Regions from separate parts of the Methylobacterium endophyticum genome, predicted to be linked through region 2. Evidence: predicted binding sites of a transcription regulator. Region 2 holds the regulator's gene; the other holds the start of a gene.
The links. The regulator PhoB, encoded in region 2, activates phosphate uptake and scavenging genes when phosphate is short. The targets are predictions, from matches to a motif close to TGTCATNNANCTGTCAT.

Region 1 (15,595 bases), on a different contig from region 2:
CGTGTCCACGCAGCACGGCGTATTCCGGCGCGCTCAGGCGGCGGCGCCATTCCGCGTCGCTCAAGCTGACCGCGAACGCCTCGGCGGCGGCGCGGCGCGGGAGGAAGGGCAGGGCGGCGAGCAGCGAGGCTCCCGCAAGCAGGCTGTCGCGGCGGTTCATCGGCGGGCTCCTCCGGTCTCGTCCCGTCCGGTTATTCGCGGGCGCGCGGCGCGGGTTACACGCCCGGTTTGGCGGGCTCGTCCTCCTCCTCTAGGGTTGTCCGCGACAGCAACGGAGACGCCGCATGACCGCCGCCGCCCCGGACGCCGACCGCGACCTCGTCCTCACCCGCCTGATCGAGGCGCCTCCGGCGAAGCTCTTTCGGGCCTGGACGGAGCCGGAGCTGCTGGTGCGCTGGTTCGCGCCCTCGCCCTGGACGACGGCGCATGCGGAGATGGACGTGCGGCCCGGCGGATCGAGCCTCGTGGTGATGCGCTCGCCGGACGGACAGGAATTCCCCAATCGCGGCGTCTATCTGGAGGTGGTGGAGAACGCCCGGCTCGTCTTCACCGACGCCTATACGTCCGCCTGGGTGCCCTCGGCCAAGCCCTTCATGACCGGCATCCTCACCTTCGAGGCGGAGGGGGCGGCCACCCGCTACACCGCCCGCGTCCGCCACTGGAGCGCCGAGGACAAGGACACCCACGAGAAGATGGGCTTCCACCAGGGCTGGGGCCTGTGCACCGACCAGCTCGCGGCGCTCGTCGCGACGCTGTGAACGAGAAAAGCCGGCCCCGCGAAGGGCCGGCTCGTCTGATGTTGGTGCCTTCGGAGCGATTTCATCGTTCCGAAGGCGGGGAGAGCCGTGGAGAGACCCGGTCTCAGAAGATCCGCGAAAAGATCACGTAGAGCGTGCCCGAGAGCAGCATCGCGACGGGGAGGGTGAGCACCCAGGCCATGGCGAGGTTGCGCAGGGTCGAGAGCTGGAGACCCGAGCGGTTGGCCGCCATGGTCCCGGCGACGCCCGACGACAAGACGTGCGTGGTCGAGACCGGCAGGCCGTAGACGTCCGCCGCCGCGATGGTGCAGGCCGCGACGAGCTCGGCCGAGGCGCCCTGGGCGTAGGTGAGGTGCGTCTTGCCGATCTTCTCGCCGACCGTGATGACGATGCGCTTCCAGCCCACCATGGTGCCGAGGCCGAGCGCGATGGCGACGGCGACCTTGACCCAGGTCGGGATGAAGCGCGTCGCCTCGTCGAGGCTGCCCTTGTAGGACTTGAGCGTCGAGACTTCCGCCGCGGAGAGCTCGCTCTCCTTGTCCTTCATCAGGAAGCGGATGGCCTCCGAGGCGAGGTACATGTCGTTACGGGTGTTGCCGACGACGTCGGCCGGCACCTTGGCCAGGCTGCCGTAGCGGTCGACCTGATCGCGGATCTGGCCGATGAGCACGGACAGCGACGGGTAGGTGCCGCCCTCGAGCTTGTGGGCCGCGACGTAAGCCGTCACCGCCGGGCGGGGATCGCCGATGATGGAGTAGCCGGCGGCCTTGCCGGAGACGACCTCGGCGGCGGCGGTCGAGGTCTTCTGGAACTGCACGATGGAGCTGTCGGGCAGGGCGCGGTTGAGGGCGTAGGCCGTGGGCACGGTGCCGATCAGGATCAGCATGATGAGGCCCATGCCCTTCTGGCCGTCGTTGGAGCCGTGGGCGAAGGACACGCCGGTGCAGGTCGCGATGAGCAGGCCCCGGATCCAGAGCGGCGGCTCCTTGCCCTTGGGCTCCTCGTAGAGCGCCTTGTTGCGCACGGCGACCTTGAGGGCGAGCAGCAGCGCGGCGGCGGCGAAGAAGCCGACCATCGGCGAGAGCAGCAGCGACCAGCCGATCTCGGTGGCCTTGGTCCAGTCGACGCCGGAGGTGCCGGAGCGGCCGTGGAGCAGCGCGTTGGCGACGCCGACGCCGATGATCGAGCCGATCAGGGTGTGGGAGCTGGACGCCGGCAGGCCGAAGGCCCAGGTGCCGAGGTTCCAGATGATCGCCGCGATCAGCAGCGCGAACACCATCGCGAAGCCGGCGCCGGAGCCCACCTGGAGGATCAACTCCACCGGCAGCAGGCTGACGATGCCGAACGCCACGGCGCCGGAGGACAGCAGCACCCCGAGGAAGTTGAAGAAGCCCGACCACACCACGGCCACGTTGGCCGGCAGCGAGTGGGTGTAGATCACGGTGGCCACCGCGTTGGCGGTGTCGTGGAAGCCGTTCACGAACTCGAAGCCGAGCGCGATCACCAGGGCGACGAAGAGCAGGATGTAGGGCAGGTAGCTCGTCATCTTGGCGCCGGTGGCGTCCACGTCGGCGTAGATGCTGTACCCCACGTAGAGGAGCGCGGCGGTGACGGCGCCCATGAAGACGATCGCCATCGCGATCGAGCCGTTACCGTCGAGATTGGGCCGGCCGTGACGCTCGCCCGGCGCCTGTTGGAGCGCTCCCGGCTCCAGATGACCCACCGTTGACCCAGCCATATCGATCAGCCCCGCGCAGTTTTAAGGATTCGTTGATCCTCGCGGGGCGGACCCTGGGCCGGCGGCGGCGACGCTTTCGTGACAAGGCGGGATCAAACCCCGCCGGTGGACGTGTCGTCCCACGCTGTTTGCGCTTGTTTCAGACCGCCTCCTGTCGATCGGAGCGGGTTCGTTCGGGGCCTCCTCTCTCCGCACGCGCGGGGAGAGGAGGAGCAACCGCAGCCGAACAGGTCAACCGAAGAGGGTGTCAGTAGGTCTCGGCGAGATAGGCGGCGATGGCCTTGCCGTCCGCCTCGTCGATGGGCGCGCCGTAGACCTTGATCATCTTTGTGACCTCGGCCTCCCAGAACGCCTTGCCCTTCTTCGGCGGCTGCATGGCGATGTAGTCGGCGGAGTGGCAGGCGAGGCAGGCGCCCTGCGCCGCCGCCAACCCGGCCTGCCCCTCGTGATTGTTGGCGGGCTTGAGCTGGGCGGTCTCCTCGGGGAGGACGTAGCTGCGCGGGGCGGCCGTCGCCCCGCCCGCCGCGAGGAGGGTGAGGCCGGCGGCGAGCGCCCGGAGCGGAATGCGGTTCGTCATTGCGTGCCTCCCTCAGGCCGCCGTCACGCGGACGGTCTCGACCACGTTGCGCATGTAGCCGGGCGGGTTCCACAGCGGGTCGAGGGGCTGCGACTGGCCGATCCGGTTGGTCGCCTTGACCTTGATGGCATGGGCGCCGGGGGCGAGCTTCACCGGCAGCGTCCACTGCCGGAAGGAGTAGCGCCCAAGGTCCTGGCCGAGCGCGGCGGAGGCCCAGGTCCGCCCGTCGTCCGTGGAGACGGCGACCTCGGTGATGCCGTAGCCGCCGTCGAAGGCAATGCCGCGCAAGGTGGTCTCGCCGGCCTTCACCGTCGCCTTGTCGGCCAGGCTGGTGACGAAGGAGCGGACGTTGAAGCGGGCGATCGGCACCGTCGAGCCCGGCGCCTTGCCCGGCTCGGTGCAGGCGCAGGCATTGGCCGGGATGCGGTAGGCCTTCTGCATCCAGAAGCTGTCGAAGGGCTTGTCGAGCACCGTGATCGTGTTGAGGTGCTTCACCCAGTAGGTGCCGTAATGGCCCGGCACCACGAGGCGCAGGGGGAAGCCGTTCAGCCAGGGCAGGTCCTCGCCGTTCATGGCCCAGGCCAGCATCACCTCGCCGTCGCGTGCGTGGTCGATGTCGAGGGCCTTGGCGAAGTCCGGTGTCTCGGGCAGCACCGGCCCGTCGAGCCCCTCGAACGAGACCTGCACCGCGCCCTTCTTCACGCCGGCCTTGTCGAGCACGGCCTTGAGCGGCACGCCGGTCCAGCGGGCGTTGCCCATGGCGCCGTTGCCGAGCTGTCCGCCGGCGACGCGGGGCTCGACGAAGCCGCGCGAGTTGCCCGAGCACTGGTTGACCGCCACCAGCTCCACGGAGGGCATCCCCTTCAGCTCGGCGAGCGACAGGGAGAGCAGGGTCTCGACGGTGCCCTTCACCGCCAGCCGGAACGTGTCCGGATCGATGGAGAGGGGCAGGTCGGCGAGGTGGTAGCGCACGAAGAAGGCGTCGTTGGCCGTGATGACGCCCTCGTCGAAGACGGCGAACGGCGTCTCGAGCTGCGGCGGCCGGCTCGTCGTCAGGAGCAGCGGGCGCTTGCCCGGATAGGCCGCCAGCCGGCGCTCGCCCGCGCCGAAGGGCAGGGTCACGCTGTCCGGTGCCGCCCACGCGCGCCGGCTGGCCAGTGGCCCGGCGGCGAGCAGGGCGGCGCCCGCGCCGCGCAGGATCTCGCGTCGATGCATCATTGCGTCCCTCCCGTTATCGGTCCGGCCTCTGCGGGCCGGCCGTCGTCGTCGATCGTTCAGCCGAGCCGGAGCAGGTGGATCAGCCCGAGGCTGATCGCGAGCAGCAGCAGCAGCGAGAGCGTCACCGCCGCGGTCACCCGCCCGCCGACCCGCCCGAGGATCCGCACGTCGACGCCGAGCCCCAGCGCCGCCATCGAGACCACGGTGAGCAGGCCCGCGACCTTGGTGATCGGGCCGATGGCGAGATCCGGCACGAGGCCGAGGGAGCGCAGCGCCGCGAGCACCAGGAATCCGAGGATGAACCACGGCACCAGCTTCGACAGGCCGAGGCGCTTGGCAGGCGCCGGGTTCGGGTCGTCCCCGCGCAGGCGCGGCGCCAGCAGCGAGAAGGCGACCACCACCGGGCCGAGCATCAGCACGCGCACCAGCTTCACCAGGGTGCCGATCTGCGTGGCGGCGAGCCCGGCCGGCACGGTGGCGGCCAGGACCTGCGGCACGGCGTAGACGGTGAGCCCGGCGAGGATGCCGTATTGGTTGGCCGAGAGGCCGAAGAGCGGGATCAGCAGCGGCAGGCCGAGCACCATGACCACGCCGAGGATCGCCGTGAAGGAGATCGAGGAGGCGATGTCGTCGCCGTCGGCGCCGATCACGGGGGCGACGGCGGCGATGGCCGAGTTGCCGCAGATGGAGTTGCCGCAGGCGATCAGGATCGAGATCCTGGTCGGCAGCCCGAGCCCGCGGCTGATGGCGAAGCTCGCGAAGATCGTCATCACCACCGTCGCGACGATGGCCCCCATCAGGAGCGGCCCCGAGGCGAGGATCGCCGCGAAGCTGATCGAGGCGCCGAGCAGCATCACCGCCACCTCGAGGAGCTGCTTGGCGCTGAAGGCGATCCCCGCCCGCCAGCGCTGGCTCGGCGCCCAGGCGGTGCGCAGCGCCATGCCGAGCAGGATCGCGATGACGAGCGCCTCGACGTAAGGGTGCCCGAAGGCACCCTCCTCGGCATGCTGGATGCCGAGGGAGACGAGCGTCACCGCGATGCAGAGCCCGATGCCGGGCAGGAGCCCGGCGAGCCGGGCTCCGAGGGCGTGGGTCCGTGCCGGACCCGTCACCGCTTTGCCGTCATCGACGATGCTCCCGCTTGTGCCCGTCACGCGGGCTGTGTCCGTTCGACCCGCGCCGTACCGGACCCGGTCGTCTCCGCCAATTCCCGGCCGCTCGCGCGCCCGATCCAGATCGCCGACGCCGCGCTGATCAGACCGGCCAGCGTGCAGTAGCCGCACACCAGCCAGGGCTTGTCGGCGCCGGAGTACTGGAGCAGGGCGGTGGCGATGATCGGGGTCAGGCCGCTCGCGAAGATTCCCGAGAACTGATACACGAACGAGATGCCCGTGTAGCGCACCCGCGCCGGGAAAAGCTCAGAGAACAGAGCCGCTTCCGGCCCGTAGACGGATGCATAGAGGATGCCGAAGGGCAGGATGATCGCCATGTAGATGGCGGTGGTGCTCTCGGGATGGGTCAGGAAGATCCAGAAGGCCGGGAAGGCCGACAGTCCCGTGATGACCGAGCCCCAGGCATAGACCCGCGTCCGTCCCAAGCGGTCGGAGAGCGCGCCAAAGAAGGGGATCGTCGCGCACATCACCAGCGCGGCGGCGCAGACGCCGAGCAGCGCCTCGGTGCGCGGGATCTTGAGCGTCTGCGTCAGATAGCCGATCGAGAATACGGCGAAGATGTTGAAGAACACGCCGTCGATCATGCGCGCGCCCATGCCGGCGAGCACGTTCTTCGGGTAGCCCTTGATCATCGAGACGAAGGGGATCGCAGCCTCGCGGTTCTGCTCCTTCACCTTCGAGAACTCGGGCGTCTCCATCACGTTGAGGCGGATATAGGCGCCCACCGCCACCAGGACGACGCTGAGCAGGAAGGCGAGCCGCCAGCCCCAGGACAGGAACTGCTCGTCGGTGAGCCCGTAGGACAGCGCCGCGACGACGCCGGACGCGAGGCAGAGGCCGAGCGCCAGCCCGATCTGCGGGATGCTCGCATAGAGGCCCCGCTTCTCCGGCGGCGCGTATTCGAAGGCCATGAGCACCGCGCCGCCCCATTCGCCGCCGAGGCCGATGCCCTGGATGACGCGCAGGAACAGCAGCAGGATCGGGGCCGCCACGCCGATCTGCGCGTAGGTCGGCACCATCCCGATCAGGAAGGTCGCCACGCCCATGAGCATCAGCGTGATGACGAGCATGCTCTTGCGGCCGACCTTGTCGCCGAAATGCCCGAACACCACGCCGCCGAGCGGCCGCGCCACGAAGCCCACCGCGAAGGTGGCGTAGGCGAGCAGCGTCGAGACCAGCGGATCGCTGACCGGAAAATAGAGCTTGTTCAGGACGATGCCCGCGACAACCCCGTAGAGGAAGAAGTCGTACCACTCGATCGTCGCGCCGATCAGCGCCGCCGATACCACTCGTCCCAGGCCGCCGGGCTTTGCCGCCCCGCTCCCGTTCAGTCCCGTTCCCGCCATGATGACCGCCTCCCTCAGTGGTCGTCCCGCCTCCCTGTCCGCCGGCGGCGGATGCGGAGGTCGTGATTGTGTGTGTTTCAGTGATGCGCTTCCGCCAGTGCCGGCCGACCCGGCGCCTGGCTCGAGACCTGGACGGGCTGGCCGTCCGTCCGCGCGCGGGCGTCGGCCAGGATCATGTCCGACGCCTTCTCGGCGATCATGACCACCGGCGCGCTGGTGTTGCCCGAGATCAGCGTCGGCATGATCGAGCAGTCGACGACGCGCAGGTTCGCGATGCCGTGGACCCGCAGCCGCGCGTCCGTCACCGCCATGTCGTCGTTGCCCATCTTGCAGGTGCCGGACGGGTGGAAGATCGTCGCCCCGGTCTCGCGGGCGAAGGACAGCAGCGCGTCGTCGCCCTGGATGTCGCGGCCGGGCCTGTGCTCCTCGGAGATCAGGCCGCTCAGCGCCTTGGTGGCGGCGAGCCTGCGGGCGAACTTGATGCCCTCGACCGTGCATTGCCGGTCGGTCTCCGTGGCGAGGTAGTTCGCGCGCATCACCGGCGCCTCGAACGGATCGGCGTTGCGCAAGGTGACGGTGCCGCGCGACTCCGGCCGGAGCTGGCAGACGGAGAAGGTGCAGCCGGACCACGCATGCGGCTTGGCGCCGGCCATGTCGGCGGAGAGCGTGGCGAAGTGGAACTGCACGTCCGGGGTTCCGGGCCCCGGCATCACCCGCGTGAACAAGCCGCCCTGGTTGATGCCGACCGCGAGCGGGCCGCTGCGCGTCAGCAGCCATTGCAGGCCGATCTTCGCCTTGCCGTGCAGGGTGGCGAGCTCGTCGTTGGTGGTGATCGGCTTGGCGACCTTGTACATCAGCCGGATCTGGAGATGGTCCTGGAGGTTCTCGCCGACGCCGGGCAGGTCGTGCCTGACCTCGATGCCTTGCGCCGCGAGCGCCCCGGCCGGCCCGATGCCCGACAGCAGCAGGAGCTGCGGGCTCTGGAGGGCCCCGGCCGCCAGGACGACCTCGCGGCGCGCGCGGACCTCGCGGATCTCGCCGCCCTGCCGGTAGCGCACGCCTACCGCGCGGCGCCCGTCGAGGATCAGCCCGGTGGCCTGGGCCTCGACCTCGATGCGCAGGTTCGGACGGCCACGCGCCGGATCGAGATAGGCCACCGCCGTGCTGCATCGCCAGCCCTTGCGGGTGAAGAGCTGGTAGTAGCCGACGCCCTCCTGGTCGCCGCCGTTGAAGTCGGCCGTGCGCGGCACGCCGAGTTCGCGGGCCCCGTCGATGATGCCTTCGATCAGCTCGTGCTTATGCTCGATGTCCGAGCACCAGAGCGGGCCGTCGCCGCCATGGGCCGGCCCGGCGCCCCGCGAGTTGTGCTCTGAGCGGATGAAGTAGGGCAGCACGTCGTCCCAGGACCAGCCGGCGTTTCCGAGCTCGGCCCAATGGTCGTAGTCCTCGGCCTGCCCGCGCACGAAGATCAGGCCGTTGATGGAGCTCGACCCGCCGAGGGTGCGCCCGCGCGGCCAGTAGATCTTGCGCCCGGCCATGGCCGGCTCGGCCTCGGTGTAGAAACCCCAGTTCAGGGTCTTGTGGAACATCGTCTTCCCGTAGCCGATGGGAAGATGGATCCAGGGCGAGCTGTCGCGCGGGCCCGCCTCGAGCAGCAGAACGGAATGGCGGCCATCGGCGGACAGCCGGTTGGCCAGCACGCAGCCGGCGGTGCCCCCGCCTACCACGACGTAATCGACTTCGGCGCGCTGCATCGCCGTCTCCCTAGAAGCTACCGGGTTTTCCCGGCTCGTCCGCCCGCTCAAGCTCATTTGTCTCGAAAAACGGTACGTTTCATTCGATTAAAGTGATATATGGTGCTTCTGTCAATGCGTCGCTTGCGAAATGGGAGACGTCGGCATGCGGATCGTCCATCACCCCGGCAGCATTCTGCACGATCCGGTTTCGTTCTTCCGGCGGGGCAGCCTGATCCCGCATCCCGAGCAGGCGGCCCGCTACCTGCTGCTGCGCGACGCCGTCCGGGAGGCCGGACATGATCTCGCCGAGGCGGGGGATGCCGGCCTCGCGCCGGTCCTCTCGGTCCACGATGCCGGCTACGTCGCCTTCCTGCGGGAGGCCTGGGAGCGCCGGGGCGAGCTCGGCGAGGTCGGCGAGGAGATCCTAACCGGCCATTTCGCCCGGCCCCAGATGCGGCGGCGGCCGACGGGGATGCTCGGCCTGCTCGGGCTCTACACGGCCGATACCTCGACCCCGATCCGGGCCGGCACCTGGGCCGCGGCCTACGGGACGGCGCAGGCGGCCATCGGCGCGGCCGAGGCGGCCCTGGCGGAGGGGCGCGCCTACGCCCTCTGCCGGCCGCCCGGCCACCACGCCTATGCGGATTCAGCCGGCGGCTTCTGCTACCTGAACAACTCCGCCATCGCCGCCGGGCATCTGCGGCGCGCGACCGGCGGACCCGTCGCGATCCTCGATATCGACGTTCATCACGGCAACGGGACGCAGGGCATCTTCTATGCCCGCCCGGACGTGCTCACCGTCTCGGTCCATGCCGATCCGGCGAACTACTTCCCGTTCTTTGCCGGCTATTCCGATGAGACGGGCAGCGGCGAAGGGGCGGGTTTCAACCGCAATCTCCTCGTGGCGCACGGGGCCGGCGACGGGCCCTGGCTCGCCGCGATCCGGGAGGGGCTGGATGCCGTCGCCGCGCATCGGCCGGCCGCCCTCGTGGTGGCGCTCGGTCTCGACGCCTCTCAGGACGATCCCATCGGCGCCCTCAAGGTGACGACGGCGGGCTTCTCGGCGGCGGCCGAGGCGATCGCGCGGGCCGGACTGCCCACCGCCATCGTCCAGGAGGGAGGCTATCTGTGCGAGGCGCTGCCGCGCAATCTTGTCGCCTTCCTGGCCGCTTTCGAGGCGGCCGTGGGGTGATCGGAGCCCCCGCCGGGGGTGAAAAGATCGGTCTTCTCCCGCGAGCATCGGAGAGAGAAGAAACCTCTCGTTCCGCGCTCGAAATAGCAATACGCGACTATTGCTTCGCAGGCGGCGTCCACGACATGTAATGCCTGTGTTGAGCAAGCGAATTCAGGTCATGCGCCAGCTTCAGTTCGATCCCTTCGGCGAGCCCGTCACGCAGGATCTGCGCGGCGCTGCTGCGCCTGCGAGCCGTACGGCCTCGCGCATCGCGCTGAAGGCCGGCGTCGGCGCGTTCTGGGCGCTCGTCGTGGTGATCGTCGCGGCGCGGGCCGCCTATTTCGATCCCGACTTCGCCGAGCATTTCGGCAGCGTCGCCGCGCTCGGCCATTACCTCCAGCAGCTTATCGCCGCCTGATTCCCGCCGGCCCCCGGATCGTCCGGGAGCCGGCGTTCGGCTGCGTCACGCGCGCAGCATCTCCGCGCCGTCGCCGATGACGGATCCGGTCCCGCCGAGGGCCTGCCCCAGCAGGTGCGGGATCTCGGAAGGCGTGTCGGCGACCGCGACTCCGGCCGCTTCCAGCGCCTTTCGTTTGCCGGCATAGCTTCCCACGTTTCCAGACACGATCGCGCCGGCATGGCCCATCTTCTTGCCGGGGGGCGAAGCGCGCCCGGCGATGAAGGACACCACCGGCTTGCTCATGCCGGCGGCGTATTCGGCCGCCTCCTCCTCCATCGCTCCGCCGATTTCTCCGACGAGCACCACCGCTCGCGTGCGCTCGTCCCGGTCGAGCGCCATCAGCGCGTCGCGCGTCGTGGTGCCGATCATCGGATCGCCGCCGATCCCGAGGAAGGCCGACTGGCCGATCCCGGCGCGGGTCAGGTTCAGGCAGATCAGCGTGCCGAGGCTGCCCGAGCGTGAGATCACGCCGACCTCGCCCGGCTGGAAGATGTTGCCGTTATGCCCCGGCATGATGCCGACGAAACCTTCGCCCGGCGTGACGATGCCGGCGGTGTTCGGCCCGATGATTCGGGTGCCGTGCCGCGCTGCGGCGTGGTGGATCGCCATCACGTCGCGGGCCGGGATGTGCTCGGTGAGGATGACGACGGTCTTCGTGCCGGCCTCGATGGCGTCCACCGCCGCGTCCTTGGCGGTGGAGGGCGGGATGAACATCACGGCGACATCGAAGGGCGTCTCGGCCATGGCCGCCTTGGCGGTGGCGTAGACCGGCACGCCGAGATGCGTCTCCCCGGCGCGCTTCGGATTGACGCCGGCGACGATTCTGGTGCCGGCGCCGATCATCTTCTCGGCCCAGAAGGTCCCCTGCTTGCCGGTGATGCCCTGGACGAGGACGCGGGCGGTCTGGCGATAGATGATCATCGGGCTGCGCCTCCCTCGGCGGCGTGAACGGCGGCTTGCACCGCGTCTTCCATCAGGTCGAAGGGCTCGATGCCGAGCCCGTCGCGCACGAGGCGCACGGCCTCGTCCTCGCCGGTGCCGTGGATCGAGAAGAACACCGGCACCTGTGGGTTCAGCCGCTTCCAGGCGGTGACGACGCCTTCCGCCATCACGTCGGTGCGGGCGAAGGCGCCGCAGAAGTTGACGACGAGGCTCTTCACGCCGGGATTCGAGAGCACGAGCCGCAGCGCCGTCTCGGACTTGGTGTAGGCCTCGCCGCCGATCTCGAGGAAGTTCGCCGGCCGCCCGCCGCAATGGCTGATGACGTCCATGGTGGTCATGGTGAGCCCGGCGCCGTTGGCGAGCACGCCGACATTGCCGTCGAGCTGGATGAACTTGAGCCCGTGGTCGAGCCCCTCCTGCTCCAGCTTCGTCATCGGCTCGGCGGCGGCGGCCATGGCGAGCTCCGGCTGCCGGAAGGCAGCCGAATCGTCGAGGGTCAGCTTGCAGTCGAGGGCGACCACGCGGCCGTCGGCGAGGAGCGCCAGCGGGTTGATCTCGATCAGTTCCGCATCGACCTCGCCGCTCAGCCGGTAGAGCGCCGCCAGAATCTCCGGCACCTGTGCTTCCGCGGCGCCGAGATCGAGCCCCGCCACGAGGGCGCGGGCGGCTTGCGTATCGAATCCGGCATCCGCGTCGACGAGGTGCCGCCGCAGCGCGTCGGGACGCGTGGCCGCCACCTCCTCGATATCCATGCCGCCCTCGGTGGAGAACAGCACCAGCGGCTTGCGGCTGCCGAAATCGGTGAGGATCGCCGCGTAGAACTCGCGCTCGATCCTGGCCTGCTCCTCCAGCAGCACCGTATGGACCCGGTGCCCGTCGATGCTCATGCCGAGGATGCGCTCGGCGACGGTCCTCGCCTCGTCTGCGGTGTTCGCCGGCTTGATGCCGCCTGCCTTGCCGCGCTTGCCGGTCGGCACCTGGGCTTTCACCATGCAGGGGCCGAGTTCGGCGAAGGCGGTCGCTGCCGCCTCGGGGCTGTCGCAGAGGATGCCGCGCGGCACCGGGATGCCGGCCGGCGCGAGGACCTTCGCCTTCGCGGCGTGCTCCAGGAAGTTCATCGTCCCGCCTCCTCGTGGCCGATCTTTTTCCAATGGGGCCCGAACAGCTCCTCCTCGCTCGGCTTGTCCTCCGGGATGGGGGTGACGAGGTGGGTGATGTTGAGCATGTGCCGGTAGCTCAGGTTCTCGGAGATCGAGTTCTTCTGCCAGGAGCCGCAGCCCATGCTGAGCGTGAAGCCGAGCCCCGAGTTGAAGCCGCCGCCATTGCCGAAGGTGTGGGCGAAGTTCACCAGCACGCGCACCACGTCGAGGTCCTCGGCGAGCTCGCGGGCGCGGTCCATGTCGGTGGTGTGGATGCCGCAGGAATGCCCTCGGCCCTGGTGGTCGAGGATCTCGCGCACACGCTCCTTGGCGGCGGCGAAGTCCTTGGCGCGGTAGACGGTGAGCACCAGCGCCAGCTTCTCGCCGGAGAAGGGATGCTCCTTGCCCACGCCGTCCTCCTCCACGAGGAAATACGCCTTGCCCTCGGCTTTCGGGGACAGCTCGAACGCCTTGGCGAGCACGTCGGCGTCGCGGGCGATGAGGTCGCGGTTGAGCTTGCCCTTGACCCAAAGCTTGTCCTGAACGCGCGCCTTCTCCTGCGGCGTGCAGAGATAGGCGCCGGCCCGCTCCAGCGCCGTGATGGCCTCGTCGTAGACCGCGTCCACGATGACCACGGAGTTCTCCGAGGAGCAGGAGGTCGCGTTGTCGAAGATCTTCGAGTCGCGGATCTTTTCCGCCGCCGCGTCGAGGTCGGCGGTCTCGTCGATCATCACCGGCACGTTGCCCGCGCCGACGCCGATGGCGGGCGTGCCGCTCGAATAGGCGCGGCGCACGTTGTCCTGCGAGCCCGTCACGACCACGAGGTCGCAAAGCTTCATCAGGGTCTCGGTGGAGTCCTTCGTCACCGGGTCCGGCAGGATCTGCACGAGGTCGGCGGGAAGCCCGATGCTCGTGAGTTCGTTGCGCATCAGCTCCACCACGCGGGCGGTGGTGCGGTAGCCGAGCGGGGAGGGCGCGACCACGATGGCGTTACGGCCCTTGAGCGCCATCATCGCCTTGTTGACCGGCGTCGCGCCGGGGTTGGTGGAGGGCGTCACGGCGCCGACCACGCCCATGGGCTTGGCGTATTTCACCAGCCCCTTCTCGCGGTCGTGCTCGATCACGCCGACCGAGCGGCCGCGCAGCAGGTCGCGGAGCGTCCCGAAGGTCTTGCGCTGCTTCTTGCGGATCTTGTCGGCGACGTTGCCGAGACCGGTATCGGCCACCGCGAGTTCCGCCAGTTCGCGAGCATGCTCCGGCTTGTAGAGCGACCAGGCCAGCGCCCGGACAGCGGCGTCGGCGCCCTCCTGATCGGCCTCGGCGAAGATCTTCTGGGCGGCGCGGGCGCGGGCCATCACGGCCTCGACGGGGGAGGGATCGTAGGTCGTGGCCGGACCGGGCCGGCCGAGCGGCTGGACGAGGGCGACGGACATCGCTTGCTCCTTGGGTGAGCGGAGGAGGAGGGTTCGGAAGCCGCGCCGGGGCGCGGGAGGAGGGGTCAGGCGCTCGGCCTGACCGCCATCGGCTGGGGGGCGGGGGCCGCCGGCTCGACATCGTCGAGGAACGGCTCGTCGGGGCGCATCCTGAGGGCCAGCACCGCGCCCAGCAGCAGCAGGCCGAGGGAGGCGATGAAGGGAAGGTCCCAGCGCCCGGTGGCGTCGATGATGGCGCCGAACACCACCGGCGAGATCATGCCGGCCAGCCCGAAGCCGAAGTTCATGAAGCCCGACGCCGTGCCCGAATGCTGGGGCGCGATGTCCATGGGCACCGCCCAGATCGGCGCGACGATCAGTTCGGCGAAGAAGAACGCGCCGGACAGGCAGAGCGCCACGGTGACGAGGTCCTTCACGAAGATCACCGGCAGCATGAAGGCGAAGGCGCCGAGGAAGCCCACCACGATGACGCTGACGCGGGCCTTCGAGACGCTGCCGGTCTTCCTCAGGATGCGGTCGCTGACGATGCCGCCCACCGTGTCTCCGACGACGCCGGCGAAGAAGACGCCCGAGGCGAAGATCGCCGATTTCTTGATGTCGAGGTTGTGCTCGTGGAGGAAGTAGGAGGGAATCCAGTTGAGGAACAGCCACAGGGTCCAGCCGTAGCAGAAGTCGGTCATGGTCACGGGCATCATTCGCTTGAGCAGGCGGCGCCACGGCACGGCCTTGCGCTCGGTGGCGATCTTCATGGGCGGCAGGACGGCGAGCTCGGCCTCGGTGATGTGCTTGTGGGAGCGCGGATCGTCGCGGAAGTAGAACCACCACAGGCCGACCCAGGCGAAGCTGATCAGGCCGACGATGATGAAGGAGTCGCGCCAGGACAGGGCCACCACGAGGAAGGCGATCAGCGGCGGCGTCAGCGCGTTGCCGAGCCGGGCGAAGGCGTGGGTGATGCCTTGAGCGAAGCCGCGCCGGTCCGCCGCCATCCAGTTCGCCAGCGCGCGGGTGGCGGTGGGGAAGGCCGAGCCCTCGCCGATGCCGAGGAGGAAGCGGGCCAGCACCAGGGACATGGCGCCCTCGACGAAGCCGATGGCGACGGTGGCCGCCGACCAGATCGCTCCGCAGATCAGCAGCGTCAGGCGCGGTCCGAGGCGGTCGCCGAGCCAGCCGCCGGCGATCTGGAAGAAGGCGTAAGGGTAGGCGAAGGCCGAGAAAGCGAGGCCGAGCTCTGTATTGGTGAGGCCGAGTTCCTTCTGCATCGCCGGAGCGGCGGTGCCGATATTCACCCGGTCTATGTAGGTGACGAGATACATCAGGCAGATGATCAGCAGGACGCGATCAGTCGCCTTGAAACGGGTGAGCCCGAACATGCTGCCCTCCTGCGGGAGGCGCCGTTGGACGATCCGAGGGCGTGCGAATGCGCCGCCTCGGGTTCGGTCCCGACGCCCGTTGAGCGTTCCTCGTGGGTCGCGCGCTCGGTGTCGGCGGGTCTTTTCGCCCGCCTGAATCGGCTCACCGAGAGCGTCCGAGGGGAAAGCTAGCCCTTGCGGCAGCGAGAGAAAAATTTATTGTTTTCATCCGGGTCATTCACGATATTGATCGATATGATTCCGGATCTCGAGATTTCCCTGCTCCGGACCTTCGTGGCCGTGAACGAGACCGGCAGTATAACGTCTGCCGGCCGGCTGGTGGGGCGGACGCAGCCGGCCGTCACCCACCAGATCCAGCGGCTCGAGAAGGCGCTCGGCAAGCCGCTCTTCCAGGAGGACCGGCGGCATCTGCATCTCACCCGCGAGGGCGAGATGCTGCTCGGCTACGCGCGCACCCTGCTCAGCCTCAACGACGAGATTCGCGACCGATTCCAGGCCCCCGACATCGCCGGCCATGTGAGGCTCGGGGTGC
Region 2 (15,595 bases):
CTCCTCCAAGGCCGAGCGCGTCATCCAGATGGGTCTCGGCGTGACGCAGGGGCTCGGCGCCGGCTCGCACCCGGAGGTCGGCTCGGCGGCGGCCGAGGAGGTCATGGACGAGATCCGCGACCAGCTCTCGGGCGCCCATATGTGCTTCATCACCGCCGGCATGGGCGGCGGCACCGGCACGGGCGCGGCCCCCGTCATTGCCCGCGCGGCGCGCGACATGGGCATCCTGACGGTCGGCGTCGTGACCAAGCCCTTCCAGTTCGAGGGCGTGCGCCGCATGCGCACGGCGGAGGCCGGCATCCAGGAGTTGCAGGCCGCCGTCGACACCCTCATCGTGATCCCGAACCAGAACCTGTTCCGGGTCGCCAACGAGAAGACCACCTTCGCCGACGCCTTCGCCATGGCCGACCAGGTGCTCTACTCGGGCGTCGCCTGCATCACCGACCTGATGGTCAAGGAAGGTCTCATCAATCTCGACTTCGCCGACGTGCGCGCGATCATGCGCGGCATGGGCAAGGCCATGATGGGCACCGGCGAGGCGTCCGGCGAGAAGCGCGCCAACCGCGCGGCGGAAGCGGCCATCGCCAACCCGCTCCTCGACGACGTCTCCATGAAGGGCGCGCGCGGCCTTCTCATCTCCATCACGGGCGGCGCCGACCTGACCCTGTACGAGCTCGACGAGGCCGCGACGAGAATTCGCGAAGAAGTCGATTCGGACGCCAACATCATCCTCGGCGCCACCTTCGACGAGAGCCTCGACGGCATCATCCGCGTGTCGGTGGTCGCTACCGGCATCGAGCCGGCGCTGATCTCTGCGAACTCCCCCAACAACAAGGAGATCGCCGAGACCGAGCAGCGCATCGCCGAGGTCGCCGAGCGCCTGCGCGCCGAGGCCCGCGCCCGCGCCGCCGCCCCGGCGGCGCCCGCCCCCGCCCCGCGCCCGGCCCCGGAGGCTGTCGCGGCCCAGCCCGTCCCGGCCGCTCCCGTGCGTCCGGCCGCGCCGGAGGCCTACGCCCCCGAGCTGCGTCCCGAGCCGGCCCCCGCCGTCACCCGCGACGACGTGGTGCTGACCCAGGCGCCCCCGCGTGCCGCCGCGCCCTACACGCCCCCGCCGGCGCCGCAGCCGCAGTTCGACCCGGCGCCCGCCCTCAACGCCGGCCCCTTCGTGCCGCCGCGCCCGGCCGCTCCCGCCGCCGCGCCCCTGGCCCGCGGCCCGCGCATGCCGCAGATCCACGAGCTGCCCCCCATCGCCCAGGCGCAGCTGCGCGCCCGGCCCGGCGAGGCGCAGGCCGAGGCTCCGGTCGATTCGAAGCGGATGAACCTGCTGCGCCGTCTCGCCTCCGTGGGCTTCGGCGGCCGCCGCGAGGAGGCCGAGGCCGCCCCGGCCCCGCGCGCCGCCGCCCCGATGCCGCAGGCGCCGATGCCGGCTCCCGCGCCCCGCGCCCCGGCTCCCCCGGCCTACCGCCCGGCGCAGGGCCAGCTCGACCCGCAGGGCCGCGTCGCCCCGCAGGCCCGCATGATGGACGACGACCAGCTCGAGATCCCGGCCTTCCTGCGCCGGCAGGCCAACACCTGAGCCGTCCGGCCCGAGCCTGAAACGACACGCCTCCCCGACCCTTCGCGGCCGGGGAGGCTTTGTTGCAATGCAATTTCAGCGTGTGCGCTGCGGCGAAAAACGGGCGGTCCGATACCCCGCTTCGCCACCCGCCTGTGTCCTTGCTGCTTTTGCGCAACAGGGCGGCCTCCATCGGCACGCTTCGTTAACCAGACGTTAACACATTGGCAGGAAATCGTTTTTCGGATCGCTGGCCGGAAGCGTGTCTGTAACAGAGCGTAAGAAAGCGTGATTTGGCCGGCGGCGCGCGGCACAGTTATACCAAATTCACGACCGATAAGGGCGTCGCGGTTCGTTACGGCGGCGCACGCAGGGGCTTCAAGCAGCGGACGGATCAGAAGGGACGGCAGCCGCCACCGAAGGCGCCGCCGACCCGATCGCGGCCGAGGGCTATGGAATGCGAACGAACCAGCAAACGACCCTGAAGGGCCCCGCGGTACTCGCCGGCATCGGCGTACATTCGGGCAATCCCGTCGAGATCACGCTGCGTCCCGCTCCCGCCAACCACGGCATCGCCTTCCTCCGCACCGGAATGCCCACCGGCAACGACCGGATCATCAAGGCCCACCACGCCTGCGTCTCCGCCACCGAGCTCTGCACCGTCATCGGCGACGTCGAGAGCGGCGCCGTCGCCACCATCGAGCACCTGATGTCGGCCTTCTACGGTCTCGGCATCGACAACGCCCTCGTCGAGATCGACGGGCCCGAGATGCCGATCCTCGACGGCAGCGCGCTCCCCTTCGTCAAGGCCATGGACAAGGTCGGCATCGCCGCCTGCGGCGCGCCGCGCCGCTGGATCAAGGTGCTCCGGCCCGTGCGCATCGAGATCGGCCGCGCCTTCGCCGAGCTGCGCCCCATCGACCGGGGCTTCCGCCTCGACGTCGAGATCGATTTCGAGAGCCCGGTGATCGGCCGCAGCCGCAAGGCCATGGACCTCACCCCCGCCGCCTATCGCCGCGAGATCGCGGGCGCCCGCACCTTCGGCATGATGAAGGACGTGGAGCGCTACTGGCAGGCGGGCTTCGCCCTCGGCGCTTCCCTCGAGAACACCGTCGCCGTCGGCGAGACCGCCGTGGTGAACCCGGAGGGGCTGCGCTACCCGGACGAGTTCGTCCGCCACAAGTTCCTCGATGCTGTCGGCGACCTGGCGCTCGCCGGCCTGCCCCTCCAGGGCGGCTACCGCTCCTTCTGCGGCGGCCACCGCATGAATGTCGGCGTGCTCACGGCCCTGTTCTCCGATCGTGCCAACTACGCGATCGTCGAGGCCCAGGCCCCCCGCCGCGAGACGGCGCTGTCCGAGCTCGGACTCGGCCTCGCCGCCTTCGCCGGCGACCTCTGAGCGGCCTTAACCTTTCTGTAACCCGCAAGACACACGGCGCCATCGGTCTTCGCGCGCGCCGAATATCGCCGTTTTCGCGCCCGAATTGGCCGCCACGGTAAATCGTCCGTCACCAAGGCGCCGGCCCGAAAGGCCGTGGCGCGGGAGGCGGACCGACATGTCGATGTCCGGCGGCCTACGCGCCTGTTTGGGGATGAACCGCAGATGCCCGTGACCACTCCGATCCGCGCTGCGACGGCGGCCATGCTCCTCGCCGTCCTCGGGCTCGGCCTCGGCGGCTGCGACGCCCTCGATTCGATCAACCCCTTCGCCGAGAAGTACAAGCCGGAAGTGATCCCGGACGTCCCCGCGGACAAGCTCTACAGCGAGGGCCTGGCCAAGATGGAGGACAGCGACTACGAGGGCGCCGTCAAGAAGTTCGACAGCCTCGACAAGCAGTACCAGTATTCCGACTGGTCGCGGAAGGCGTTGCTGATGACGGCCTACGCCAACTACGAAGGCCAGAAATACGACGACGCGATCAACGCCTCGAAGCGCTATCTCCAGCGCCATCCGGCGAGTAAGGACGCGGCCTACGCCCAGTATCTGATGGCGATGTCGCAGTACAAGCAGATCCCCGACGTCACCCGCGACCAGGACCGCTCCGAGAAGGCCCTCGTGGCGCTTCAGGAACTCGTCCAGAAGTACCCGAAGTCGGAATACTCGGCCGACGCCAAGGCCAAGATCCAGATCACCCGCGACCAGCTCGCCGGCAAGGAGATGGAGATCGGCCGCTTCTATCTGGAGCGCCGCAACTTCCCGGCCGCGATCAACCGCTTCCGCGACGTGGTCAGCAAGTACCAGACGACCCGCCACGCCGAGGAGGCGCTGGAGCGCCTGGTCGAGGCCTACATGGCGCTCGGCATCACCGCCGAGGCCCAGAACGCCGCGGCCGTGCTCGCCCACAACTTCCCTGACAGCCCCTGGTACAAGGACGCCTACGCGCTCCTCCAGACCGGCGGTCTGGAGCCACGCGAGGAGAAGACCTCCTTCCTCAGCAAGGTCTATCGCTCCGTCATCGGCCGCACCGCCGAGGCGCAGTAATCGTCCGATCTCCGATGGGATCGCGCGGGCGGGGCCGGCAGATGCCGCCCCGCCCGTTTTCGTTTTCGGGATGAAGCCGGACTGCTTTCGTTCTATATCGTCGGGCGGGCGGGCATGGGTCGCGCCTGTATCCCGAGGATCGGTTGCCGGTGCGGCCTCGCATCGCGCCGGTCCAAGCGCCAAAAAGGGCTTCGAGACGCGGCATGCTGGTGCAGCTCGCGATTCGCGATATCGTCCTGATCGACCGTCTCGAGCTGAACGTCCGCGAGGGCTTGAGCGTGCTCACCGGCGAGACCGGCGCGGGCAAGTCGATCCTGCTCGACGCCTTCGCCCTCGCTCTCGGCGGGCGCGGCGACGGCGGTCTCGTCCGGCACGGGCAGGCGCAGGGCGGCGTCACGGCGGTCTTCGACGTCACCCTCGACCATCCCGCTCGCGCCATCGCGGCGGAGGCCGGCATCGACACCGAGGGCGACCTGATCCTGCGCCGCGCCCAGATGGCGGACGGCCGCACCCGCGCCTTCGTCAACGACCAGCCCGTCGGCGTGCAGACCCTGCGCGCCATCGGCGCGGCGCTGGTGGAGATCCACGGCCAGCACGACGACCGGGCGCTGGCCGACCCGAGCGCCCACCGCGCCATCCTCGACGCCTTCGGCGGCTTGCAGAAGCCGCTCGCCGCCGTGGCCGAGGGGTCGCGACGGGTGAAGGCGGCCCGCTCGGCGCTCGCCGAGCAGCGCGCCCGCGTCGAGGCGGCCCGGCGCGAATCGGACTTTTTGCGGCATGCCGTCGAGGAGCTCGACGCGCTCGATCCGCAGGGAGGCGAGGAGGCGAGCCTCGCCCTGCGCCGCACCACCATGCAGCAGAGCGAAAAAATCGCGCGCGAGCTGAACGACGCGCTCGACTGCCTCGCCGGCCCGAACTCGCCGGTGCCGCATCTCTCCTCGGCCGTGCGCCGGCTGGAGCGGCGGGCGGACCAGTTGCCGGCCCTCGTCGGCCCCTGCGTCACGGCCCTCGACGCCGCCCTCGTGGCGCTCGACGAGGCGCGCGGCGTCCTCGATTCGGCGGTGGCCGAGACCGAGTTCGATCCGCGTGAGCTGGAGCGGGTCGAGGAGCGGCTGTTCGCGCTGCGCGCCGCCTCCCGCAAATACGACGTCGCCGCCGACGATCTGGCGGCGTTGCGCGAAAAATTCGTGGGCGATGTCGCCGCCATCGATGCCGGCGAGGAGGCGCTTCTCACCCTGGAGGCGACGCTGGCCCAGGCGGAGGCCGCCTACGCGGCCGCCGCCCAGAAGCTCGGGGAGGGACGCCGTCGCGCCGCCAAGGCGCTGGACGCGGCGGTGAAGGCGGAGTTGCCGCCCCTCAAGCTGGAGCGCGCCCGCTTCATCACCGAGATCGCCACAGACACCGATTCGCGCGACCCCGCCGGCACCGAGCGCGTCGAGTTCTGGGCGCAGACCAACCCCGGCACCAAGCCCGGCCCGATGATGAAGGTGGCCTCGGGCGGCGAGCTCTCGCGCTTCATGCTCGCCCTCAAGGTGGTGCTCGCCGATCGCGGCTCGGCCCCGACCTTGATCTTCGACGAGATCGACACGGGCGTGGGCGGCGCCGTCGCCGACGCCATCGGCGTGCGGCTCGCGCGGCTCGCAGCGCAGGTCCAGGTCCTGGCGGTGACGCACGCCCCCCAGGTCGCGGCGCGCGCAAGCACGCATTTCCTCATCGCCAAGGACGCGGTGAAGGGCGCCGGCCGGGTCGCGACCAGCGTCGCGCCCCTCGACACGGCGGCCCGGCGCGAGGAGATCGCCCGCATGCTCGCCGGCGCCTCGGTGACGGAGGAGGCGCGCGCCGCCGCCGCCCGCCTCATCGCCGGAGCGGCCCCCGCCGACGATCTCCTGGCGAAGGTGTGAGCCTCAGGTCGAGCTTGGCGCTAACCCCGCGTTAACCATGCGGGCGGATCGTGATCCCAGGATCACCGATGCGATTCGGGATCCTTCAAGGAAATCGCGGGTCGGAAACGATGTGCCAGGGGACGGGACTGCCGGAGGCGGCCAAGGGCCACGCCGGAACGGCCGGCGCGCTCACCGCCGAGACCCGACAGAGCCTCGGCCTGACGCTCCGCTCGATCTACGAGGGCAGCATCGACCGTCAGCCGCTCCCCGACGAGCAGGTCGAGCTGCTGCTGCGCCTGCGCCACAAGGAGCGCGACCGGCGCCGGTCGGGCGAATAGCGTCCGTCCGGGAGACGTAGATCCCGGCTCTCCGCCCTACCAGCGCCGCGCGCCGGGCCGGCGCCGGTATTCCGCCGCGCGGATCTGGGTGAGCACGCCGTCGAGGCGCGCGAGCAGCCGGCCCTCCTCCTCGTGGGCGCGCTCCATCTCGGCCGCGTCCGCTCCGAAGCGCTGGCGGGCCTGCGCCAGGGAGAGGCCGCGCTCCAGTCTCGCCCGCTCGTCGTGAAGGTCGAGCAGGGCCTCGTCCGCTTTCGTCGGCGCGCGGTCGGGGGCGGTGGCGGGGTCACTGCCGGGAATCGGCACGTCGGTCTCCTCGAGGTCGCGCGGCCCGGCGCGGATGCCGGGGCGGGGACGACGTGACCAAACGCGCGAGGCCCCGCTTTCGTGCCATCGCTCGCGTCGACGGTGGGCGAAATACCGGCGGTTGCACCGCCGAAGGGCGGTGTCATCGGCCTGTCATGGCATCGTCATAGAGGCGGCACTGTCGGGCCGGTAAGGCCGCGTCGGCCGGGCCTTCGCCCGGACCGTGCGATGCCGGGACCGCCGGGCCTCGCGCGGACGCGCGGGCCGTTCGAGCCCGACAGCGATGGAGATTCATGTGAAGCCCTTCCGATACGCGCTCGCCCTCGGCCTCGCGACGGCACAGCTCGCCGGTGCGGCGCTCGCCGCCGACATCACCGGCGCCGGCGCCACCTTCCCCTTCCCGGTCTATTCCAAGTGGGCGGAAGCCTACCGCAAGGAGACCGGCATGGGTCTGAACTACCAGTCGATCGGCTCCGGCGGCGGCATCAAGCAGATCCAGGCCAAGACCGTCGATTTCGGCGCCACCGACGCGCCGCTGAAGGGCGAGGCGCTCGCCAAGGACGGCCTCGTCCAGTTCCCGACCGTGATGGGCGGCGTCGTCACCGTGGTGAACATCGCCGGCGTCGAGCCGGGCAAGCTGAAGCTCACCGGTGAGCTGATCGCCGACATCTACGCCGGCAAGATCACCAAGTGGTCGGACGCCAAGATCGCCAAGCTGAACGACGGCCTCAAGCTCCCCGACGCGACCATCACCCCGGTCTACCGTTCGGATGCCTCGGGCACGACGAACATCTTCACGACCTACCTCTCCGGCGTCTCCGAGACCTGGAAGAAGGACTTCGGCGCCGCCACCACGATCTCCTGGCCCGCCGGCCAGGGCGGCAAGGGCAACGAGGGCGTCACCGCCACCGTCAAGCAGGTCCCGAACGCCATCGGCTATGTCGAGTCGGCCTACGCCAAGCAGAACAAGCTCGCCTACGCCCTGATCCAGAACAAGGCCGGCAAGTTCCCGCAGCCCGACGACAAGGCGTTCCAGGCCGCCGCCGCCAGCGCCGACTGGAAGGCCGCTCCCGGCTTCGGCATCTCGCTGACCAACCAGGCCGGCGACGACGCCTGGCCGATCACGGCCGCGACCTTCATCCTCGTCCACAAGGACGCGGTCGACGCCGCCAAGACCGGCGCCGTGCTCAAGTTCTTCGACTGGGCCTACAAGAACGGAGACAAGATGGCCTCCGAGCTCGACTACGTCCCGCTGCCCGACAACGTCGTCGGCCTGATCCACGACGAGTGGAAGCAGATCAAGGACAAGGACGGAAAGCCCGTCTCCAACATGTGAGCCGCTGAGGCGCCCCGCGCTCCGGCCCGTCCCTCGGGGACGGCCGGGGCTACCGGGGCGCCGATGCCGCGACCGGGCTCCCGTCTCCGGCGGGACGCCCGGTGCGCACGACCGATGGAACCCCGGCTCGCCACCCGCGAGCCCGCGCGCTACCAAGCCTCCCAACGAAGAGAACAGCGGATGGCGGCCTTGACCGAAACGATCGCGATCGCCCGCACGGAGCGGACGACCCGCACCGGGCCCAGCAAGGGCGCCGACGCGCTCTTCCGTGCCGCCGCCTACGGCTCGGCGCTCCTGGTGCTGGCGATGCTGCTCGGCATCCTCGCCTCCATCGCCTATGGCGGCTGGCCGGCCTTCAAGGAATTCGGCTTCGGCTTCCTGACCTCGAGCGCCTGGAACGTCGGCACCGAGCAATACGGAGCGCTCGTCGCCGTCATCGGCACCCTGGCCTCGGCCTTCCTGGCGCTGCTGATCGGCGTGCCGCTCTCGCTCGGCATCGCCATCTACCTCACGCAGCTCTGCCCCGGCTGGGCCCGCAAGCCCGTCTCGATGACCATCGAGCTGCTCGCCGCCGTGCCGAGCATCATCTACGGCATGTGGGGCCTGTTCATCTTCGCGCCGCTCTTCGCGCGCTTCGTGCAGACCCCCGTATCGAACGTGGTCGAGGGCCTGCCCATCGTCGGCACGCTGCTCTATGCCCGCGTGCCCTCGGGGGTCGGCGTGCTCACGGCGGGCATCATCCTCGCCATCATGATCGTGCCCTTCGTGGCCTCGATCACCCGCGACATGCTCGACCAGATCCCGACCGTGCTGCGCGAGAGCGCCTACGGCATCGGCTGCACCACCTGGGAGGTGATCCGGCATGTGCTGGTGCCGCAGGCCTCCGTGTCGATCATCGGCGCGATCATGCTCGGCCTCGGCCGCGCGCTCGGCGAGACCATGGCCGTGACCTTCGTGGTCGGCAACGCCAACCGGCTCTCGGCCTCGATCTTCGATCCGGGCTCGACCATCGCGTCCCGCATCGCCAACGAGTTCAACGAGGCCGACGGCATGCAGCTCAACGCCCTCATGGCGCTCGGCTGCATCCTGTTCGTCATCACCTTCTTCGTCCTGATCGTCGCGCGCCTGCTCGTCCGGCGCGTGAAGGTCGCCTGAGCGGAAAGCCGGCCCCCCATGGACGCCACCAACACCCTTCCCGCCGCGCGCGCCTCGGTCCCCGCCGCCGTCAGCCGGGTCCGCCCCGGCCGCCGGATCGCGGATCGCATCCTGATCGTGTCGAGCACGCTCGCCACCGCCATCGGCATCGTCGTGCTCGGCTCTATCCTGCTGATGCTCATCGTCGAGGGCGTGAAGGGCTTCTCGCCGATGCTCTTCGTCGAGCCGACGCCGGGCCCCGGCTCGGTGGGCGGCGGCATCGCCAACGCCATCCTCGGCAGCCTGGTGCTCACCTTCATCGGCATCGTGGTGGCGACGCCCATCGGCCTCATGGCCGGCACCTACCTCGCGGAATACGGCCGCAGCTCGAAGCTCGCCGACCTGATCCGCTTCCTCAACGACATCCTGCTGTCGGCGCCGTCCATCCTCATCGGCCTGTTCGTCTACACGCTGATGGTGCGGCCCATGGGCACCTATTCGGGCTGGGCCGGCGGCGTGGCGCTCGCCATCATCGCCACCCCGGTGATCGTGCGCACCACCGAGGACATGCTGCGCCTCGTGCCCGCCACCCAGCGCGAGGCCGGCGCGGCGCTGGGCGCGCCGCCCTCCGTCGTGATCCGCTCGATCACCTGGCGGGGTGCCAGCGCCGGCATCGTCACCGGAATCATCCTGGCGCTGGCCCGCATCGCCGGCGAGACCGCCCCGCTGCTGTTCACGGCGCTGAACAACAACTCCTGGTTCAACGCGAACCTCCTCGGCGGCATCCCGAACCTGCCGGTGATGATCTACCAGTTCGCCCTCTCGCCCTACCCGAACTGGCAGCAGCTCGCCTGGGCCGGCGCGCTGCTCATCACGGTCACGATCCTGGCGCTGTCGGTGGTCGCCCGCGTCCTCGTCAAGAGCGAGCGCGCGCGCTGACGCGCCGCCGCTCTCCCCCCATTCCCCTCTCGAAGGACGCCACGCGATGAACGCCGCTTCCGGAATCACCTCCGCCCAGCTCACCGGGCGCCATCAGGCCGACGAGGGCGCCCCCGTGCGCATCGCCGTCAAGGACCTGAACTTCTACTACGGCAACTTCCACGGCCTGAAGAACGTCAACCTCAACTTCCACGACCGCCAGGTCACGGCGCTGATCGGGCCGTCCGGCTGCGGGAAGTCGACGCTGCTGCGCACCTTCAACCGCATCTACAGCCTCTATCCCGAGCAGCGGGCCGAGGGGCAGATCATGCTCGACGGCCGCAACGTGCTCGACTCCAGGGTCGATCTCAACGAGCTGCGCTCCAAGGTCGGGATGGTGTTCCAGAAGCCGACGCCCTTCCCGATGTCGATCTACGACAACGTCGCCTTCGGCCTGCGGCTCTACGAGCGCCTGCCCAAGGCCGAGCTCGACGTCCGCGTCGAGGAGAGCCTTCGCAAGTCGGCGCTCTGGGACGAGGTGAAGGACAAGCTCAAGCAGTCCGGCATGGGCCTCTCCGGCGGCCAGCAGCAGCGCCTCTGCATCGCCCGCACCGTGGCGCAGCGTCCCGAAGTGATCCTGTTCGACGAGCCGACCTCGGCCCTCGACCCGATCTCCACCGGCCGCATCGAGGAGCTGATCGAGCAGCTGCGCAGCGAGTTCACCATCGCGATCGTGACGCACAACATGCAGCAGGCCGCGCGCATCTCGCAGTTCACGGCGTTCATGTATCTCGGCGAGCTGGTCGAGTTCGGGCCGACGACGCGGATCTTCATGAACCCGACCAAGTCCCAGACCCAGGACTACATCACCGGCCGCTTCGGCTGATCCCGGAAGAGCGGAGCGAGGACCGGACCATGCCCGACCACATCGTCACCTCCTACGACAACGACCTCGAAAGCCTGCGCCGCTCGATCTCCGAGATGGGCGGCATCGCCGAGAAGATGATGACCGATGCGGGCGACGCCCTCGTGCGCCGCGACGCCGTCCTCGCCCAGGCCGTCATCGCCGCCGACAAGCGGCTCGACGCGCTCCAGCGCGAGATCGAGGAGCGCGCGGTGCTGCTCATCGCCCGCCGCCAGCCGCTGGCCATCGACCTGCGCGAGACCATCTCGGCGATCCGCGTCTCCGGCGATCTCGAGCGCATCGGCGACCTCGCCAAGAACGTCGCCAAGCGCGTGGTCGCGATCATCGACGAGCCGCAGCCGCAGAAGATCGTGCTCGGCGTCCAGCACATGAGCGACCTCGTGCAGGAGCAGCTCAAGGACGTTCTCGACGCCTATGCGAGCCGGAACACCCAGGCCGCCTACGACGTCTGGGAGCGCGACGGGGCGATCGACGCGCTCTACAACTCGCTCTTCCGCGAGCTCCTGACCTACATGATGGAAGACCCGCGCAATATCTCGTTCTGCACGCATCTCCTGTTCTGCGCCAAGAACGTCGAGCGCATCGGCGACCACACCACCAACATCGCCGAGACCATCCACTACCTCGTCACCGGCGAGAACCTGGCCGGCGAGCGCCCGAAGAACGACGCCTCCAACTACGCCACCGTGGCGCCGCAGCCGGCGGCTCCTTAATCAGCACGCAAGTCCGATACCGATCGGCGACGAGGACGCCCGTCGTCGATCGACCGCGCGGCCGCGGGGCGGCGGCCGCCCGCCGAACCTCACGGGTCACGACCCGTGAGACTTGGTATTGAGGCCCGATGAGCACGCACATCCTGATCGTCGAGGACGAGGAAGCCCTCACGCTTCTGCTGCGCTACAACCTCGAAGCGGAAGGCTTCTCCGTCGATTGCGCCGTGCGCGGCGACGAGGCCGAGCTGAAGCTCCAGGAGCAGGTGCCGGACCTCGTCCTCCTCGACTGGATGCTGCCCGGCCTCTCCGGCATCGAGCTGTGCCGGCGCATCCGCGCCCGCCGCGAGACCGAGCGGCTGCCGGTCATCATGCTCACCGCGCGCGGCGAGGAGGCGGACCGGGTGCGCGGCCTCGGCACGGGGGCCGACGACTACATCGTCAAGCCGTTCTCGGTGCCGGAGCTGCTCGCCCGCGTGCGCTCGCTGCTGCGCCGGGCCAAGCCCGCGCATGTGGCCAACCTGCTCGTCGCCGGCGACATCGAGCTCGACCGGCTGAGCCACCGCATCCGCCGCGACGGGCGCGAGCTGCATCTCGGCCCCACCGAGTTCAAGCTGCTCGAATTCCTGATGCAGAGCCCCGGCCGGGTCTTCTCCCGCGAGCAGCTCCTCGACGGGGTCTGGGGTCACGACGTCTATATCGACGAGCGCACCGTCGACGTGCATGTCGGCCGCCTGCGCAAGGCCATCAACCGCCCGCGCCAGCCCGACCCGATCCGCACCGTGCGCGGCTCCGGCTACGCCTTCGACGAGACCTTCGAGCTGGGTGAGTAGCGGCGTCGGTCCGCGCTCGCGGGGCGGTCGGCCCCTATTCGGCCGGGGTGTGGTGACGCGGGCGGGTGAGATGCGCGGTGATGGCGTAGATCACGAGGCCGCCCAGTCCCATCACGAATGGTGCGACGAACAACATATAGGTCTGGGCGGAGATCATGGCGGCAATCTCCCGAGAAGCCGTTGGGCTCCATAATGTAGCCCGCCGGCGAACGAAACCCAAACAGCGGCACCGAGGGCCAGTTCCCAGGCAGGTGCCGTCGGGGCGCTGAGGCCATAGAAGGCCGCTGCGGCCGGCGCGAGGACGCCGACTGTGACGGATGCCGTCGCCAAAGTGTTGAGCGCGGCCGCGCCCAGCTTGATGCGCTCCGTGACGATGGAATTCGTCACTCGCCGTGCTCCTCGTGCCGTCCAAGAAAAAAGGCCCGCTCGCGCGGGCCCTTTGGCTTCAAGACTGCGCTCCGCTCAGCGGAAGCCGGCCACCCGGCGGTCGCGCTTGCGCTCGGCGGCGGGCTGGTAGGCGATCTGGGCGTGGTGGGTGCAATAGGGCAGGCCGGTGATGGCGCGGGCGCCGCAGAAGCGGAACTCCGGCGTCGTCGGGTCGCCCATGGGCCAGCGGCACATGGACTCGCGCAGCTCCATGATCGTGACCCGTTCGGAGACGGCGAGCGCCACGGGCTCGGGAGCGGCCGCCGGCATCGGGAACTCCGGCGCCGGGCGCTGCACCGGCGGGGGCGCCGGCTCGGCGGCCTCCACGGCGGCCTCGATCACCACGGCATCGGCCTCCGGCAGCGTCTCGAGGGCGCCTTTCTTGCGGGCGCCCGGAGCGTCCGAGCCGGCCTTGATGCGGCCGCCCATGCCGAGGCGGTGGACCTTGCCGATGACCGCGTTGCGGGTGACGCCGCCGAGCTGCGCGGCGATCTTGCTCGCGCTCTGGCCCTCTTCCCACAGGCGGCGCAGCAGCTCGACGCGCTCGTCGGTCCAGCTCAAGCCCGCTTCCATGCTCGTCCCCCTTCGACTGGCCATCCGGCCGAGCGCGCGTCATCCGGCCCTTCGAGGAGCCAGCGGCACACACTCCGTACGTCTTGAAACCGTCCGTTACGCGCCGCCGGTCGCGGCCGCCGCCGGGGAGATCTGCCCCGATCGGCAGGCGAGACCCTACAGGAGGGCTCGCGGCAGACGCAAGAGTCGACGAATCGGTGCCCCGCTCGGGGGCGCGCGCTTTTCCACCGTGATCGGGAAAGCGGCCCGCGAGCGGCCTCGCGGAGGCACGCGAAGGCGGTGGCTGTGGCGCCCATGCATCACCCGTGCCCGGCGGCGCGATTGCGGGACGGGGGAGGGAACGCTACTATGGCCAAGCTCGTTCGACCGCCGTCATCCGTTCACCGAACACGCGCAGCGGAACCTCTCGCCATGACGACGTCGTCCCGACCGCGGTGGATGAGGGCGCTGCTCGCGCTGTCCGTGGGGGCGCCGCTGGCCGCCTGCTCGTCGATACCGCGCATTCCCTACACCGCCGGCGAGGCCGCGCTGGCGAGCGTCGCCAACATCCCCGGCGCGCGCGTCTTCGCGGACGCCTCCGCCGAGACCATCACCGAGATCGCCGGGCGGCCGGGGGCGCGCAAGCAGCGCTTCACCTATCTCGCCCTCTCCGGCGGCGGCGGCGACGGCGCCTACGGGGCCGGCGTCCTCAACGGCTGGTCGGCCTCCGGCGCCCGGCCCGAGTTCACCCTCGTCTCCGGGGTGAGCACGGGCGCGCTGATCGCGCCCTTCGCCTTCCTCGGGCCCCATTACGACGGCGTGCTCACCGAGATCTACACCAGCGGCGTCGCCGAGACCCTGGTGCAGAGCCCGAGCGTCGTGAACGTGCTGTTCGGCTCCGGCCTGTTCGGGGACGAGCGCCTGCGCGATCTCGTCGGCCGCTACGTCACGCCGGACTTCCTCGCCGCCGTCGCCGCCGAGCACGCCAAGGGCCGCCGCCTGCTCGTCGTGACCACCAATCTCGACTCGCAGCGGGCGGTGATCTGGAACATGGGCGCCATCGCCGCCAGCGGCGCGCCCAACGCCGTGGCGCTGTTCCGCGACGTGCTCACCGCCTCGGCCAGCATCCCGGCGGTGTTCCCGCCCCAGCTCATCGACGTGCAGGCCGAGGGCCGCGAGTTCCAGGAGCTGCATGTGGACGGCTCGGTGGTGACGCCGGTGTTCACCCTGCCGCAATCCCTTCTGCTCAAGGACGGGCGGCTGCGCACGGCCGGCGGCAAGGCCGACATCTATGTCGTCATCAACGGGCGGCTGGAGCCGGAATTCTCGGTCGCCCCCAACAACACCCTGTCGCTTGTCGGCCGGTCCTTCACCACCGCGAGCCGCGCCCGCAGCCGCGCGACGCTCGCCACCACCTACGCCTTCACCCGCGCCAGCGGCATCGGCTTCAACCTCACCTATATCGGCGAGGACGTGCCCAACACGACGAGCCAGGCCGGATTCGACACCGCCTATATGCGCCGGCTCTACCAGGCCGGCTTCGAGAAGGGCCGGGGCGGCACCTTCTGGGAGCATACGGTGCCCGCCGCGCCGGTGCTGACGAAAGCCGCGACGGTCGCCGCCGCCGCGCAATAGGGCCTGTCCAGGAGGCGCGGTCTCCGGCTCTCCGTTTTTTCTGAAAGCGCAAGGACCGAGACGCCGTCAGGCGCCTTCGGAGGCGCCTGACGGCCTCGAGCGGACGCGGCGGGACACGGAAAAAAAACCGCCCGGCGGGAATGCCGGGCGGCGGATCAGCCGGAGGCGGCTCCTACGGGCTACTTGCGCAGCAGCTTCGTGACGATGCGGCCGATGAGGTTGCTCGAATTCGCGTTGCGGTCGTCGCGGGCGACGGGGCGGTCCTCGTTGCCGAGAATCTTGGTGACGATGCGACCGATCAGGCTCATGGGACCCTCCTCGCGCCGGACGGCCCGGCAGGCGGACAGTGCTACGGCATAGCTTCCACCGACAACGGACGACTCGCCGCCGACGTTCCGGTCATATGGTGACGATACGCTCCCCTCAGGAGAGCCGGTAGTCGCGCAATCGCGGCCGGCGCGCCCCGCGCAGATAGGCGAGGACCGAGCCCGGCCACAAGGTCGTGTTGCGCCCTTGCGCGTCGAGATACCAGCTCGTGCAGCCGCCCGTCGTCCAGATGCTGTCG

Region 1: a site for PhoB is predicted at 2,564-2,580, ahead of ACP56T_RS20860 (inorganic phosphate transporter). Genes of this name have one in related genera too.

What each region holds. Positions count from the first base shown of each region.
Region 1 is NZ_JBNHES010000028.1:11,234-26,828, reverse strand. Features, by position in the region: gene msrB (peptide-methionine (R)-S-oxide reductase MsrB) at 1-160, opposite strand, end outside; gene ACP56T_RS20865 (SRPBCC family protein) at 285-758, shown strand; gene ACP56T_RS20860 (inorganic phosphate transporter) at 862-2,496, opposite strand; gene sorB (SorB family sulfite dehydrogenase c-type cytochrome subunit) at 2,744-3,073, opposite strand; gene sorA (SorA family sulfite dehydrogenase catalytic subunit) at 3,086-4,291, opposite strand; gene ACP56T_RS20845 (YeiH family protein) at 4,348-5,424, opposite strand; gene ACP56T_RS20840 (MFS transporter) at 5,442-6,809, opposite strand; gene ACP56T_RS20835 (GMC family oxidoreductase) at 6,887-8,563, opposite strand; gene ACP56T_RS20830 (histone deacetylase family protein) at 8,709-9,737, shown strand; gene ACP56T_RS20825 (hypothetical protein) at 9,898-10,137, shown strand; gene sucD (succinate--CoA ligase subunit alpha) at 10,183-11,100, opposite strand; gene ACP56T_RS20815 (succinate--CoA ligase subunit beta) at 11,097-12,239, opposite strand; gene sauS (acylating sulfoacetaldehyde dehydrogenase) at 12,236-13,693, opposite strand; gene ACP56T_RS20805 (MFS transporter) at 13,759-15,063, opposite strand; gene ACP56T_RS20800 (LysR substrate-binding domain-containing protein) at 15,298-15,595, shown strand, end outside.
Region 2 is NZ_JBNHES010000003.1:42,583-58,177, forward strand. Features, by position in the region: gene ftsZ (cell division protein FtsZ) at 1-1,576, shown strand, start outside; gene lpxC (UDP-3-O-acyl-N-acetylglucosamine deacetylase) at 2,013-2,954, shown strand; gene ACP56T_RS04640 (outer membrane protein assembly factor BamD) at 3,159-4,037, shown strand; gene recN (DNA repair protein RecN) at 4,241-5,938, shown strand; gene ACP56T_RS04650 (hypothetical protein) at 6,049-6,258, shown strand; gene ACP56T_RS04655 (hypothetical protein) at 6,295-6,561, opposite strand; gene pstS (phosphate ABC transporter substrate-binding protein PstS) at 6,857-7,897, shown strand; gene pstC (phosphate ABC transporter permease subunit PstC) at 8,078-9,052, shown strand; gene pstA (phosphate ABC transporter permease PstA) at 9,071-9,970, shown strand; gene pstB (phosphate ABC transporter ATP-binding protein PstB) at 10,017-10,835, shown strand; gene phoU (phosphate signaling complex protein PhoU) at 10,865-11,587, shown strand; gene phoB (phosphate regulon transcriptional regulator PhoB) at 11,716-12,417, shown strand; gene ACP56T_RS04690 (hypothetical protein) at 12,452-12,574, opposite strand; gene ACP56T_RS04695 (hypothetical protein) at 12,571-12,804, opposite strand; gene ACP56T_RS04700 (GcrA family cell cycle regulator) at 12,880-13,416, opposite strand; gene ACP56T_RS04705 (patatin-like phospholipase family protein) at 13,828-15,030, shown strand; gene ACP56T_RS04710 (TFIIS helical bundle-like domain containing protein) at 15,210-15,338, opposite strand; gene ACP56T_RS04715 (flavin-containing monooxygenase) at 15,454-15,595, opposite strand, start outside.